Regions from separate parts of the Streptomyces sp. NPDC058001 genome, predicted to be linked through region 2. Evidence: riboswitches for the same ligand, from Rfam matches in the RefSeq annotation. Region 2 holds a riboswitch; the other holds the start of a gene.
What was found. A riboswitch is a leader RNA that binds a small molecule or an ion and turns the genes downstream of it on or off. The one in region 2 is predicted to bind S-adenosylmethionine.
Positions count from the first base shown of each region.

Region 1: it holds a riboswitch for S-adenosylmethionine, as region 2 does, so the genes downstream of both, ACFVT5_RS24690 (aminotransferase class V-fold PLP-dependent enzyme) here and ACFVT5_RS09465 (glutathione S-transferase C-terminal domain-containing protein) in region 2, are expected to answer to the same signal.

Region 1 is NZ_JBHVQT010000009.1:426,672-433,681, forward strand. Features, by position in the region: gene ACFVT5_RS24680 (rhomboid family intramembrane serine protease) at 103-849, shown strand; gene ACFVT5_RS24685 (Lrp/AsnC family transcriptional regulator) at 846-1,127, shown strand; gene ACFVT5_RS24690 (aminotransferase class V-fold PLP-dependent enzyme) at 1,165-2,535, opposite strand; SAM riboswitch class IV at 2,734-2,850, opposite strand; gene trpD (anthranilate phosphoribosyltransferase) at 2,944-4,008, opposite strand; gene ACFVT5_RS24700 (cytochrome bc complex cytochrome b subunit) at 4,147-5,784, opposite strand; gene ACFVT5_RS24705 (Rieske 2Fe-2S domain-containing protein) at 5,781-6,839, opposite strand; gene ACFVT5_RS24710 (c-type cytochrome) at 6,836-7,010, opposite strand, start outside.
Region 2 is NZ_JBHVQT010000003.1:600,970-607,979, forward strand. Features, by position in the region: gene ACFVT5_RS09445 (FadR/GntR family transcriptional regulator) at 1-355, shown strand, start outside; gene ACFVT5_RS09450 (creatininase family protein) at 352-1,140, shown strand; gene ACFVT5_RS09455 (alpha/beta hydrolase family esterase) at 1,255-2,304, shown strand; gene ACFVT5_RS09460 (AbgT family transporter) at 2,403-3,968, shown strand; gene ACFVT5_RS09465 (glutathione S-transferase C-terminal domain-containing protein) at 4,029-4,778, opposite strand; SAM riboswitch class IV at 5,018-5,162, opposite strand; partial or broken gene ACFVT5_RS09470 (F420-dependent methylene-tetrahydromethanopterin reductase) at 5,280-5,510, shown strand; gene ACFVT5_RS09475 (CatB-related O-acetyltransferase) at 5,500-6,150, opposite strand; gene ACFVT5_RS09480 (NAD(P)/FAD-dependent oxidoreductase) at 6,262-7,010, opposite strand, start outside.

The DNA of each region.
Region 1 (7,010 bases), on a different contig from region 2:
CGTGTGGCCGTAACCCTACGGCCTGGCCGGGCGCCCCCGCTCCGGCATCGGAACCGGCGAGGCGATCTGTCAGGTATGGCCGCTTTCCGTCATCATCTGGTCATGATCGGCACTCGGGGTGGCACCACAGGGACAGCGATCGAACGCCTGACACACGGCCGGCCGGCCGCCCCGGTGACCTACACCCTCATCGCCGTCTGCTGTCTGGTCTTCTTCGTCGGACCCGCCTCCGGGCTCAATCCGGAGTACGGGACCGGAGACCAGATCCTCATGGCGCAGCGGGCGTACTTCGCGCGCTGGGGGGTGATTCCGGCGGACCTGTTCAGCGGGAACCCCGCGGCCTTGCTCACCCCGGCGACCGCCCTGTTCGTCCACGGCTCCTGGCTGCACCTGCTGGGCAACGTGCTGTTCCTGTACGTGTTCGGGATCATGGCCGAGGAGCGGATGGGCCGGGTGCACTACGCGCTGTTCTATCTGAGCTGCGGCTACCTCGCGCTGTTCGGGTACGCGCTGGCGCACGCCGATTCGGCGGAGACTCTGGTGGGCGCCTCGGGCGCGATCTCGGCGGTGCTCGGCGCCTTCCTCCTCCTCTTCCCCAAGGCGCGGGTCACCAGCCTGTTCCCGTTCCTCTTCTTCCTGCCGCTGCGCTTTCCGGCGTGGGTGGTGCTGCCGTTCTGGGCGACACTGCAATGGCTGGCCGCGCGCCAGGCCCACCAGGGTCCTGGGGTCGCCTATCTGGCGCATGTGGTGGGCTTCTCGCTGGGGTTCCTCTACGCGTGGGGCCGTTTCGGCCGGACGGCTAGAGTGAAACCACCAGCCACGGCCACCGAGGGAGACAGCCAGCCGTGATCACCGCGATCGTGCTCATCAAGACCAGCGTGGACCGTATTCCGGAGATCGCCGAGTCGATCGCCGCGCTGGACAGCGTCAGCGAGGTCTTCTCGGTCACCGGCACCTACGACCTGATCGCCATGGTCCGGGTTCAGGCCCATGACGATCTGGCGGATGTCATCCCCGGCCGTATCAGCAAGATCCAGGGTGTCGAGGGCACGGACACGCATGTGGCGTTCCGTACGTACTCGCAGCACGACCTGGAGGCCGCGTTCGCGATCGGCCTGGACTCCTAGGTCCTCTCCGCCCCTGCCCGACCCTGTCCGACGGGGTTCACTCCCCGGTGTCCGGGACGCAGCGGCCGTCCTCGGTGCGGTAGCTCCACCGGGCGCCCTGGGTGACCAGTTCCCGGACGGCCCGTACGAAACGCTCCACGTGCTCGTCGGGTGTGCCGGCGCCGAAGCTGACGCGGATGGCGTTGAGGGACGGCTCCCCCGGCGCCGCCTCGGGCGCGCCGCACTCGCCGGTGTCCCCCGGGTCCGCGCCCAGGAGCGTGCGGACCAGCGGGTGGGCGCAGAACAGACCGTCGCGTACGCCGATGCCGTACTCGGCGGAGAGCGCCGCCGCGAAGTGCGAGCTGTTCCAGCCGTCGACGACGAAGGAGAGGACGCCCACGCGCGGGGCGTCGTCGCCGAACAGCGACAGGATCCGCACCTCGGGCACCTCGGCGAGGCCCGTGCGCACGGTGTCGATGAGCCGCAGCTCCCGCGCCACGAGCGTGTCGAAACCCGCTTCCTGAAGGGCCGTACAGGCGGAGGCGATGGAGTAGGCGCCGATCACATTGGGCGAGCCGGCCTCGTGCCGGGCGGCGCTGTCGTGCCACTCGACGTCGACACCTCCGTCGGCACGGCGGGCGACCTTGCGTGAGGCACCGCCGCCGGCGAGGTACGGCTCGGCGTCCCGCAGCCAGTCGGCGCGTCCGGCGAGCACACCGGAGCCGAACGGCGCGTACAGCTTGTGGCCCGAGAAGGCGACCCAGTCGACGTCCAACTCCTGTACGGAGACGGGGTGGTGGGGCGCGAGCTGGGCGGCGTCGAGGACGATCCGGGCGCCGTGCGCGTGCGCGGCGGCGGCCAGCTCCCGCACCGGCCACAGCTCGCCGGTCACATTGGACGCGCCGGTGACACAGACCAGGGCGGGTCCCCGTGTGTCACGGTCGGCGAGGGCGCGCTCCAGGGTGCGGACGGCGTCGGCGTGGGTGCGGGGCGCGTCGAGGTAGGTGACGTGGGCCTCGCGCCAGGGCAGCAGCGAGGCGTGGTGCTCGGTCTCGAAGACGAAGACCTGGCAGCCCGCGGGCAGGGCGGCGGCGAGCAGGTTCAGCGAGTCGGTGGTCGAGCGGGTGAACACGACCTGGTCGTCGGCGCGGCAGTCCAGGAAGCGGGCGACGGTCTCCCGGGCGTTCTCGAACAGGTCGGTGGAGAGCTGCGAGAGATATCCGGCGCCACGGTGGACGCTGCCGTAGTAGGGCGCGTAGGCGGCGACGTCGTCCCAGACGCGCTGGAGGGCGGGGGCGCTGGCGGCGTAGTCGAGGGCTGCGTACGTGACCTCGCCCCCGGTGACGAGGGGCACGCTCACCTCACGACCGAGGACGGGCAGCGGCGTACACGTGGTCGGGGCGACGGTGGCGACAGTGGCGACGGACATGGCGAACTCCCGTGAGTGGCAAGCGAGTTGACCGTGCCGTCGGGGCCACGCGACAACGCGGGCCGCACCAGGACGGCACGGGAAAGGGGACGATCACACCGGACTGGGGTGTGGGCGGAGGCGGGGCGCTGCGCCCTATCGCATTCGCTTGCTCACGAGACTGCTCCCTCGACGACCAGGACCCCTGGTGACGCGAGGGGTCCGCGCTTGCCGTAGACCTCGCTGCCTACGACCTGGTCTTCACCCGGGGCACCCCGCCACGGACGGAGGGTTGCCGGACAGCGGGCCGGGGCCGATTCGCCGTCACTCATGACCTGCCGAAATTATGACAGACACGCGGACCGTGGGCCACGCGCGTCCAGATACCGGACCCCTGCGGGGGAGGCTCTCCCCCGCAGGAGCGACCGGTCACTTGGTGGTCGCGTTCACCCAACGCTCCAGGACCCGCCGCGCCGCCCCCGAGTCGATGGACTCGGCCGCACGGGACATCTGGGCACGGATCTGCTCCGTGAGCGACCCGTCCCCCGGCGTCAGAGCGACCAGCGCAGCCGCCGAGTTGAGCAGCACCGCGTCCCGTACGGGCCCGGTCTCGCCGGCGAGCAGCCGGCGGGCGACATCGGCGTTGTACGAGGCATCGGCCCCGCGCAGCGCCTCCACCGGCACCAGTTCGATCCCCACGTCGCGCGGGTCGAACGCCTGCTCACTGACCGCGCCGCCGCGTACGACCCACACCTTCGAGGTCGCGGTCGTCGTCAGCTCGTCCAGACCGTCGTCGCCGCGGAACACCAGCGCCGACGAGCCGCGCTCGGCGAGGACCCCGGCCATGATCGGCGCCATCCGGGCATCCGCGACGCCGGTCGCCTGAGCCTTCACCCGGGCCGGATTGGTCAGCGGGCCAAGGAAGTTGAAGGTGGTCCTGATGCCCAACTCACCGCGGGCCGCCGCCACATGGCGCAGCGCCGGGTGGAACTTCACCGCGAAGCAGAAGGTGATCCCGGCCTCTTCGGCGACCTCGACGACCCGCTCGGGGGTCAGGTTCAGATTGACGCCGAGCTTCTCCAGGACGTCCGACGCACCGCTCGCCGAGGAGGCCGCGCGGTTGCCGTGCTTGACCACCTTCGCGCCGGTCCCGGCGACGACGATCGCCGACATCGTGGAGATGTTGACGGTACGGGCGCCGTCCCCGCCGGTGCCCACGATGTCCACGCTGGGCCCCGGCACCTCGATCACCCGGGCGTGCTCGTACATGGTCCGGACGAGTCCGGTGATCTCCTCGACGGTCTCGCCCTTGGCCCGCAGCGCGACCGCGAACCCGGCGATCTGCGCGTTGGTGGCCTCACCGCGCAGGATCCGGTCCATCGCCCACGCCGTCGCGTCCGCGCCCTGGTCCTGCCCGGACAGAAGCGCGTCCAGGACCCGGGGCCAGGAACGGCCCGCCGTGGTGTCGCCTCCAGCGGGGGTCACAGCGCTCATGGTCGCTCCTGGGTCGTAGACGTTCGTGCCGACAGGGCCACCCTATCCAGCCCCGGAGACAGCGAAGAGCCCCGTCCGGGCAATGGACGGGGCTCTCGCCGTGGCGACCTTCTCAGGTCAGGGCGTCAGGTCAGGGCATCAGTGGTGACCGTGACCGCTGGTGATCTCCTCGTACTCCTCGACCGTCGGCTTCGGGATCTGGCCGTCCTCGCCGTAGTAGCCCTTGGACAGCTTCGCCCGCAGCTTCTGGCCGCGCGAGATCTTGCGCCTGACACCGTTCTCGTCGACCTCGGGGCCGATGGCCTCCGGCTGGTACTGCTCGTGCGCGGTGAGCGTGTGCAGCGTCTGCTGGTTGAGCGGCTCGTGCACCTCGATGAACTCACCGTGCGGCAGGCGCTTGATGATGCCGGACTCGCGTCCGTGCAGCACCTTGTCCCGGTCCCGGCGCTGGAGCCCGAGACAGATCCGCTTGGTGACGATGAACGCGATGACCGGCGCCACGAAGAACGCGATCCGTACGAACCAGGTGATGACGTTGATCGACAGATGGAAGTGCGTGGCGACGAGGTCGTTGCCACCGCCGATCAGCATGACCACGTACCAGGTGATCCACGCGACACCGACACCGGTACGGGTCGGGGCGTTGCGCGGGCGGTCCAGGATGTGGTGCTCGCGCTTGTCGCCGGTGACCCAGGACTCGATGAACGGGTACACCGCGATGGCGACCAGGACCATCGGGAAGATCATCAGCGGGATGAACACACCCAGGGCGAGTGTGTGGCCCAGGAAGTTGATCTCCCAGCCCGGCATGGTGCGGATCAGTCCCTCGGAGAAGCCCATGTACCAGTCGGGCTGCGCGCCGGTGGACACCTGGTCCGGGCGGTAGGGGCCGAGCGCCCAGATCGGGTTGATCGTGACGAGCGCCGAGATGACCGCGATCACACCGAAGACCAGGAAGAAGAAGCCTCCGGCCTTGGCCATGTAGACCGGAAGCAGCGGCATGCCGACGACGTTCTTGTTGGTCCGGCCGGGGCCCGCGAACTGGGTGTGTTTGTGGTAGAAGACCAGGATCAGGTGGCCGACGACCAGGCCGAGCATGATGCCCGGGAGCAGCAGGACGTGCACCGAGTAGAACCGGGCCACGAAGTCGCCGCCCGGGAACTCGCCGCCGAACAGGAAGAACGACAGGTACGTGCCCACGATCGGCACGGACAGGACCGCGCCCTCCATGAAGCGGACACCGGTGCCGGACAGCAGGTCGTCGGGGAGCGAGTAACCGGTGAATCCGGTGAACATGCCGAGGACGAACAGCAGGAAGCCGAACAGCCAGTTGACCTCACGCGGCTTGCGGAACGCACCGGTGAAGAAGACACGCATCATGTGGACGAACATGCCGCCCAGGAAGACCAGCGCCGCCCAGTGGTGGATCTGCCGGATCAGCAGACCGCCGCGGACGTCGAAGCTGATGTGCATCGTCGAGTTGAACGCCTCGGACATCAGCTGGCCCTGGAGCGGGACGTAAGGCCCCGCGTACTCCACCTCGTTCATCGACGGGTGGAAGAACAGCGTCAGATACACACCCGTCAGGATGATGATGATGAAGCTGTAGAGGCAGACCTCGCCCAGCATGAAGGACCAGTGGTCCGGGAAGATCTTGCGCATGTTGGCCTTGGCGAGGGAGTAGATCCCCAGCCGGCCGTCCGCCCAGTCGGCGACGCGCTCGCCCTTGGGTGCCTCGCGGCGGGCGTCGTTCGTCTCGTTCTTCTCAGTACTCATCCGCGCTCCCAGAAGGAAGGACCGACGGGCTCTGCGAAGTCGCGGAGCGCCTCAAGGTATCCGTCCGCGTTCACTCCGATTTCCAGCTGCGGCAGGGCGTGCCCGGCCGGGCCGAAGATGACCCGGGCGCCGTCGGAGAGGTCGAAGGTGGACTGGTGGCACGGGCAGAGGACGTGGTGCGTCTGCTGCTCGTAGAGACTGATCGGGCAGCCGACGTGGGTGCAGATCTTGGAGTAGGCCACGATGCCGTCGTGCGACCAGGCCAGTTCCTGCTTGTCCTTGATGTCCTGCGGCTGGAGCCGGACGATCAACAGGGCCGACTTGGCGATCTCCACCTGGAAGTCGTGGTCGTGCTCCTCCAGGCCCTCGGGCTTGGCGAAGGTGAGCGAGCCGACGGCCACGTCCTCGGGACGCAGCGGCTCGTTCGTGTTCATGTTGACGAGCAGCTTGCCCTTGCGCCACGCGGTGTGCCGGAGCTTGGTCCCGGGCAGCGGGCCCAGGTCGCGCAGCAGCACCACACCGGAGAGCGGCACCAGGGTCAGCGCGCCGAACATGGTGTTGCGGATCAGCTTGCGCCGGCCGAGCGCGGACTCCTTGGCGCCCTGCTTGAAGTCGGCCAGAACCTTGGCCTTGACCTCGGGTTCGGCCGCGATGGGGTGCCGCTCGTCGGCGATCTCCACGTCGGACATCAGGGTGCGGGCCCAGTGGACCGCGCCCGCGCCGATGCAGAACAGCGCAACACCGAGGGTCATGCCCAGCGCGAAGTTCAGCGCGTTGATGTGGCCGATCGGCCACACGTAGATGGACTTCTCCTTGGGGATGCCCACGTACGAGGCGATGAAGCCGACGGCGGCCAGCATCGACAGGGTGAACAGGAAGGCGACGACGCGCTCGGACCGCCTGGCGGCCCGGTCGTCGATGTCCTGGACCCGGTGCTCGTGCGGCGGCAGTCCGGGGTCCGCGAACGGGTTGTCGGTGTCCGCGAGGGCGACGGTCCCGTGGGCGGTGTCCTGCTCAGCCGGCAGGTTCTCTTCTGGAATGTCTTGGCTACTCATGACTTCTTGGCCTTTGCGGTCCGAGCGGCGACCCAGACGGCGACGGCGACCAGCGCGCCGAGTCCGAAGATCCAGGCGAACAGTCCCTCACTGACCGGCCCGAGGCCGCCCAGGTTGAGACCACCGGGGTTCACGGTCTTGTCACCGTTGACGGCGTCGACGTACGCGATG
Region 2 (7,010 bases):
CCGCGCACCCGAAGCACTCGGACAGTTGGAGACCGCCGCGTCCAACGCGCTCTACCCGCCCGAGGAATCACTGCGCCGGTCCGTGCACTTCCATGTGGCGCTCGCCGCGGCCAGCGGCAACCCGCTCCTGCGCGAGACCGTCGAGGCGCTGCTCCAGGTCCGCGCACGGGACCAGATCGAGATCCGGCACCGCTACAACGACCGTGAACGCGACCACGCGGAGCACCTGGAGATCCTCACCGCGGTACGCGAAGGCGACGCGGACGCCGCCGAACGCCTCACCCGCGACCATCTGCACGCCATCCGCGACGCCGTCCTGCGCGCCGACTTCCCCGGAAGCGGAGGCGCACGGTGAGTACGGAACACCACCGTACGGAACTCCCTTGGCGGCTCGCGGAGATGACCACCCAGGAGGCCGCAACGGCCGTGGACCGGGCGCCGATCGTGGTCATCCCGGCCGGTGCCTTCGAACAGCACGGCCCCGCCATGCCGTTGGCGACGGACACGATCCGTGCCGAACACGTCGCCGAGCGCGTGGCCCAGACGCTCGCCGGACGTGTCGTGATCGGCCCTCCCCTGCCGGTCGGCGTCTCGCCGCACCATCTCGCGTTCGCCGGGACGGTCACCCTGACCACCATCACCTTCGCCGCCGTGGTCCGCGAGTACGTGGACAGTCTGTACCGGCACGGCTGGCGGAAGATCCTCGTCCTGACCGGACACGGCGGCAACAACGCCACCCTGACCACGGTCGCCCAGGACCTGCTCACCACCCACCCCGATCTCCAGTTCGCCTGGACCCCGCTCACCGCTCTGGCGTCGGACGTGGTCGCCGACATGGCGGTCAGTGAAGTCCACGGACACAGCGGCGAGGCCGAGACGGCACAGCTGCTCCACCTGGCACCCCACCTGGTACACACCGACCGCCTCGCCGCGGGCACCACCTCCACCACCGGACTCACCCCGCTCGCCCGGCTGTCCCGCACATCCGGCCACCCCACCCTGACCGTGCGCTACGACCACCTCACCGCCAACGGTGTGCTCGGCGATCCCCGGCACGCCACAGCGCGCGACGGCCAGGCCATCGTGGACACCGCCGTCGCCCGCGTCGCCGCATTCGTCACCCAATGGCTGGACGCCTGAACCCGGGCCCCCGCCACTCCCACCCTCCGGGCCACCCCGCCGGACAGGAGCACCCTCATCCGCCTTGACGCATTCAGCCGGCCGCCGGGACGCGACCGGCGGAAGGAGCCTGCCATGAAAGGCACCACACGACTCGATTCCGACGTGCCCCTCGACGCCGACGCACCACCCGACTCCGGCGCGGCACGCGCCAGTGCCGGACGCACCCTCACCGCCGCACTCCTGACCGCGGTCACGACCCTCACCGCCCTGATCGCACCGGCTCACGCCGCCCCCGCTCCCGACCGGAGCGCCACATCGGCCCGTTCGGACGGGTGCCGCACACCGGCACCCCAACAGCCGGGCACCAGTCGCCTGAACTCCCTCACCAGCGGCGGTATCGAGCGCACCTACCAGCTTCATCTGCCCGACGGCTACACGAGTCACCGCGCCTGGCCGGTCGTCCTCGCCTTCCACGGGCGCGGCAACACCGGTGCCGGGACAGAGGAGTTCTCGAAACTCTCCACACTGCCCGCCGTCGTGGCCTACCCCAACGGCGTCATCGGCACCGGCGACGGCGACCGGCAGGCATGGCAGGGCGCGCCCTACGCCGCGCCCGGCGTGGACGACGTCGCCTTCACCGCCGACCTGCTCACCGCACTCGAAGACACCCTGTGCGTCGACACCCGACGCGTCTACGCGACAGGGAAGTCCAACGGCGCCGGATTCACCGGCCTGTTGGCCTGCCGCATGGCCGACCGCATCACCGCCGTCGCCCCCGTGGCCGGCGCCTTCTACCCCGAGACCGGCGCCGACTGCCGACCGACCCGGCCCGTACCGGTCATCGACTTCCACGGCACCGGCGACGCGACCATCCCGTACACCGGCGACGAGGACCGGGGTCTGCCCGCCGTGCCCGACTGGGTCGCCGCCTGGGCTCGCAGGGACGGCTGCGCCGCGCGCCTGCCCGACCGGGTGACCGAACCCGACATCACCGTCTCCCGCTGGGTGGGCTGTGCCAACGGAACGCAGGTCCGGCACATCGCGGTCACCGGAGGCGGCCACACCTGGCCGGGCGCCGACAGCTACAGCGGCGGTGGCTACACCACGCAGACCATCGAGGCGCACGAGGTCCTGTGGCAGTTCGTGAAGAACTACAAACTGCCGCTCTCCCCACGGCACTGAGTCCCGCCCGCACCCCAGCAGGCCCCCCGGGCACCCCCAGCTCTTTTCCTTCCCACACGCCCGCTTCCGCGCGGGCGCCCACCTCGTTCGGAGCCGTCATGTCCGTCCCCAGCCCCGCGAGACCACAGGCGTCGCCCCAGCCGCCCGAGCCCCAACTACCCCGCATCGTGCGGGCGATGGCCGTGATCGAACGCGCGGGCAACGCCCTTCCGCACCCGTTCTGGCTGTTCTGGATCCTTTCCGGGGTCCTCGCCGTCGCGAGCGCCGTCCTGGCCGCGCTCGACGTGGACGTCATCTCTCCCGAGGACGGCAAGACCGTCGCCGTACAGAACCTGCTCAGCGGCGACGGTCTCGCGATGGCCGTCTCCACGATGATCAGCAACTTCGCCTCGTTTCCGCCGATGGCGACGATCGTCGTGGTCATCATGGGTGTCGCCGTGGCCGAACGCAGCGGATTCCTCGCCGCGTTGATGAAGGTCGGCGTCTCCCGTGTGCCCGCGTCCTGGGTCGTGTTCGCCGTCGCCTTCGCCGGTACGGTCGCCCATGTCGCGTCCGCCGCCGCGTACATCATCCTCGTCCCTCTCGGCGGGCTGGCGTTCCGCGCGGTGGGGCGTTCGCCGATCCTCGGCATCGTCGTCGCCTACACCGCCATCGCCTCCGGCTACGACGCCAGCCCGATCCCCACGCCCAACGACGCGATCTTCGCCGGGATCACCACGGCCGCCGCGAAGATAGCCGGGGGAGAGGACGCCTATGTCTCCCCGCTCAGCAACTGGTTCTTCAACATCGCGTCCTCCCTCGTGCTGGCCGCCGTCATCACCCTCGTCACCCGCTTCGTCCTCAGCAAGCGGCCCGATCTCGACCCCGACCCGGACGCCGACCTGGAGGACATCGGCGCGCTCCACCTCAGCGACCGGGAACGCTCGGCACTGCGCCGCGCCGTGACCGCCCTCGTCGTCGCGCTCGTGGCGCTGACCGCCGTGGTGCTTCCGCACTCCTCACCCCTGCGTGGTGAGGGCGGCAGCATCGTCGAGTCCCCGCTCCTCGACGGCATCGCGGTTGTCGTCGCCGTCCTGTTCGCGCTCGTCGGTGTCGTCTACGGAGCGTCGGCGGGCTCGGTCGCCAAGCCCGCCGACGTACCGAAGCTGATGGTCGAGGGCGTCAAGCAGATGGCGCCGGTGCTCGTGCTGTTCTTCGCCATCGCGCAGTTCCTCGCCTACTTCGACTGGACCCGCATCGGCGATGTCGTGGCCGTCGAAGCGGCGCAGGCGCTACGGCACAGCGGCATGCCGATCCTGGTCGTCTTCCTGCTGATCCTGCTGCTGCTGACCTTGGTCAACATCATGGTCACCAGCGGTTCCGCCATGTGGGCCCTCGCGGCACCGGTCCTGGTGCCCATGCTGATGCTCGTCCAGGTCCCGGCCGAGACCACGCAGGCACTGTTCCGGATCGCCGACTCGGGCTCGACCGCCATCACGCCCATGAGCCCGTACTTCGTGATGGCGCTCGGCTTCCTTCAGCGGTACCGGAAGAGCGCGGGAATCGGCACCCTCACCTCGTACACCCTGCCCCTGGCCGTCGCGATGACCACCGCCTGGACCCTGCTGTTCCTGGTCTGGTGGAGCCTCGGCATTCCCCTCGGTCCGGGAGCGCCGGTCCGCTGAACCGGCCGCCCGCCGGACCGGGCAGCCGTGTCCTGGCGGGCCGTCCCCGGAGGCCGGGGGCTACGCCGCCCTGTGGCCCACCCCGACGGCGCTGACCGCCCCATGAAAGGCTGGATGATTCCCGAGGCGCTGTACGTAGGCGCGGAGACCGGCGTACGAGGAGACGGTGTGGGTCGCGTCGAGGTGGACGAGTGCCACCCAGAGATCCACATCGGCGGCCGTCAGCTTGTCGCCCAACACGTAGGCCGCGTCGGCCAGTTGACGGTTCAGTAGATCCAGCGTCGCCGATACGCGCTCCGGTCGGGCGGCGGTCGGAGTGACGTCACGGTCGAGGAGGTCGCGCAGGGCATCGATCTCGGAGGCAAGGGCCGGCGGGCGCAGTGGGGTGATGCGCGGGTCAGCGCCGTCGCCGTTCCCGTCGAAGGCCAGGCCGTCGAGGTCACGGAGGATATCGGGTGTGTGGTTGCTGACGACGCGTCCGCTCCATCGGTCGCACAGCGCGGGCGCGGTCAGCGGACCGTCGTAGTGGTGCCACGTGGCCTCGTACGCGCGGCGCAGCGAGGCGAACGCGTCGGGTGTGTCGGCGGGCCCGGCGAGGACCGTGGTGGCGACGGACTTCTTCAGGCCGAGCAGGTCCAGCGTGATCGAGACACGCAACGAGCGCGGACAACTCGCCGACAGATAAAGGAGATAGCGGTGGGGTGCCGGGTAGAAGCCGCCGGCGAGACCGACGCCGATGCGGCCACGGAAACGGTGCGGGCGGGACGAGAGGGCCGCCACGCTGGAACAACGCGAAACTGTCTCGGTCATGACTCTCCCAGGAAAGAACAAGGAAGCCCCGTCCGCCATTTGACTTCATCGGCGGAGGAACGGAGTGACTGCGCCTGTGTGTTGGGCCTCTTACGCCAAGTCGGGCTCTCTTGGGCTCGAACCCAACCGCACTAGTAGGCGCTGGAGACGCGCGACAGATCGATGTGCAGGCGCCTCGTCAGACAGTTCCAGGGCGATTCCATGTCCACCGGTCCCACATCCGGGGCTCGCGAGTCGCGAGACCACGCTTGCCCCGCCGCTGCGACGGGACCCGGTCGTCACCCGGGGCACCCCGTCGCGGTGGAAGGGTTGCCTGCCAGCGGGCCGGGGCCGATGACCGCACGAGCAGGCGAACCTGCCCGGAGGGCGCTGACAATCGTGACCGTCCCCGCCAGTGTCATCGCGCTCCGTGAAGTCGTCAAGAAGGTGCCGTCCGCAGTCTCACGACGTGGTCACCCGGGCATTGGCCGAGACTCTGCGGAGCAGCGGACTCCGGATCTCGGGGAGCACACCATCGCCCGGGGCCGCGCCCAGGTACGGATGTATCACGACCCGCTGGCCACCGTCCGCGAGTGGCGCGAACTCGCCGCCGCCAACAAGTAGTCCATCCGGGACCTGGTCATCGAGACCGGCAACTGGCAGAACTTCGTCGGCTCCCCGGCCACCGTCGCCGCCACCATCAACGACTTCGTCCAGGCCGACGCCGCCGATGGCTTCATCCTCAGCCGGCACCACCCGGAGCGGCGGCTTCCAGGGCGTCGACGCTGCCGGACATGATCGTCCGTACATGATCCGTGATGTGCTGGATCGGCCAGTCCCACCAGGCCACGTCCAACAGCCGGGCGATGTCCGTGTCGTCGTAGCGGTGGCGGATCACCTTGGCCGGATTGCCGCCCACGATCGCGTAGTCGGGAACGTCGTCCACGACGACCGAACCGGACGCGACGACCGCGCCGTGCCCGATCCGTACGCCCGGCATGACCATGGCCCGGTAGCCGAACCAGACGTCGTTGCCCACCACCGTGTCACCCCGGCCGGGCAGGCCGGTGATCAGGTCGAAGTGCTCCGACCAGGAGCCGCCCATGATGGGGAAGGGGAAGGTGGAAGGGCCGTCCATACGGTGGTTGGCGCCGTTCATGATGAACCGCACGCCCTCGCCCAGCGCGCAGAACTTCCCGATGACCAGCTTCTCCGGCCCGTAGTGATACAGAACGTTGCGGGTCTCGAAGGTCGTCGGATCGTCCGGGTCGTCGTAGTACGAGAACTCACCGACCTCGATCAACGGCGAGGTGACGAGGGGCCGCAACAGCACCACACGCGTCTGGTCGGGCATGGGGTGCACCACGGTCGGATCAGCGGGAACACCGGACATCACGCATCGACTCCCTCACCTTCGCGAACAGAACCGATGCATGATCGCAAACCACCGAGCGGCGGGCGACCCGATTTTCCCGGGTCGCTCAGTGCGGCTCACGACAGCGGCCTACGACAGACCCGGAGTGAGGGGAACCACCCACGGGCGGCGGGACGCCTGGCGGAGTACGAGGATCGTGGAGCGGAGCACCTGTTCCTTCACCCGGGCTGCCGGGCGGCCGGTGAGGAAGCGGTCGTGCGGGCTGTCGTCCGCGCGGACGAACTGGACGAGCCCGTCGTGGCGGCCCAGGCTCACACACTGGATAAGGAAGCGGAAGCTCAGCGGGCGCGGATCCCTGCCACGGAACTCCGAGATGAGCGACGAGGCGACGTGCGAGCCCGTGGGGAGGGCGGTCGCGCAGGCCATGCGCAAAGTGCCGGCCTTCGATGACCTGGCCGCCGCCGCGTCGCCCGCGACGTAGACCTCCGGGTGGGAGACCGAGCGCAGCGCGCCGTCGACCTCGATACGGCCGGTGGCGTCGAGCGTGAAGTGGGCCTCGGCGGCGAGTTCGGTGTTCGGGACCATCGACGCTGCCCACACGACCTCGTCCGCGTCGATGTCGTCGGCGTGGGCGATGTGCTGTTCCTCCTCGATCCGTACACCCCGTGCGGTCAGCACCGTGCGGACATGGTGCCGGCCACCCGCGGAAAGCCCGCCGCCGATCTCACCGCCCGCGTGCAGGCTGACGGCCCACCGGGGCTGGACCTCGGCGAGTTCGGCGGCGAGTTCGATCCCGGTCAGCCCGCCGCCGACGACCGCGATCCGCCCGGGGCCGTCCTGGAGTCGCTTGTACAAGGCGGCGGCGGACTCGACGGTGT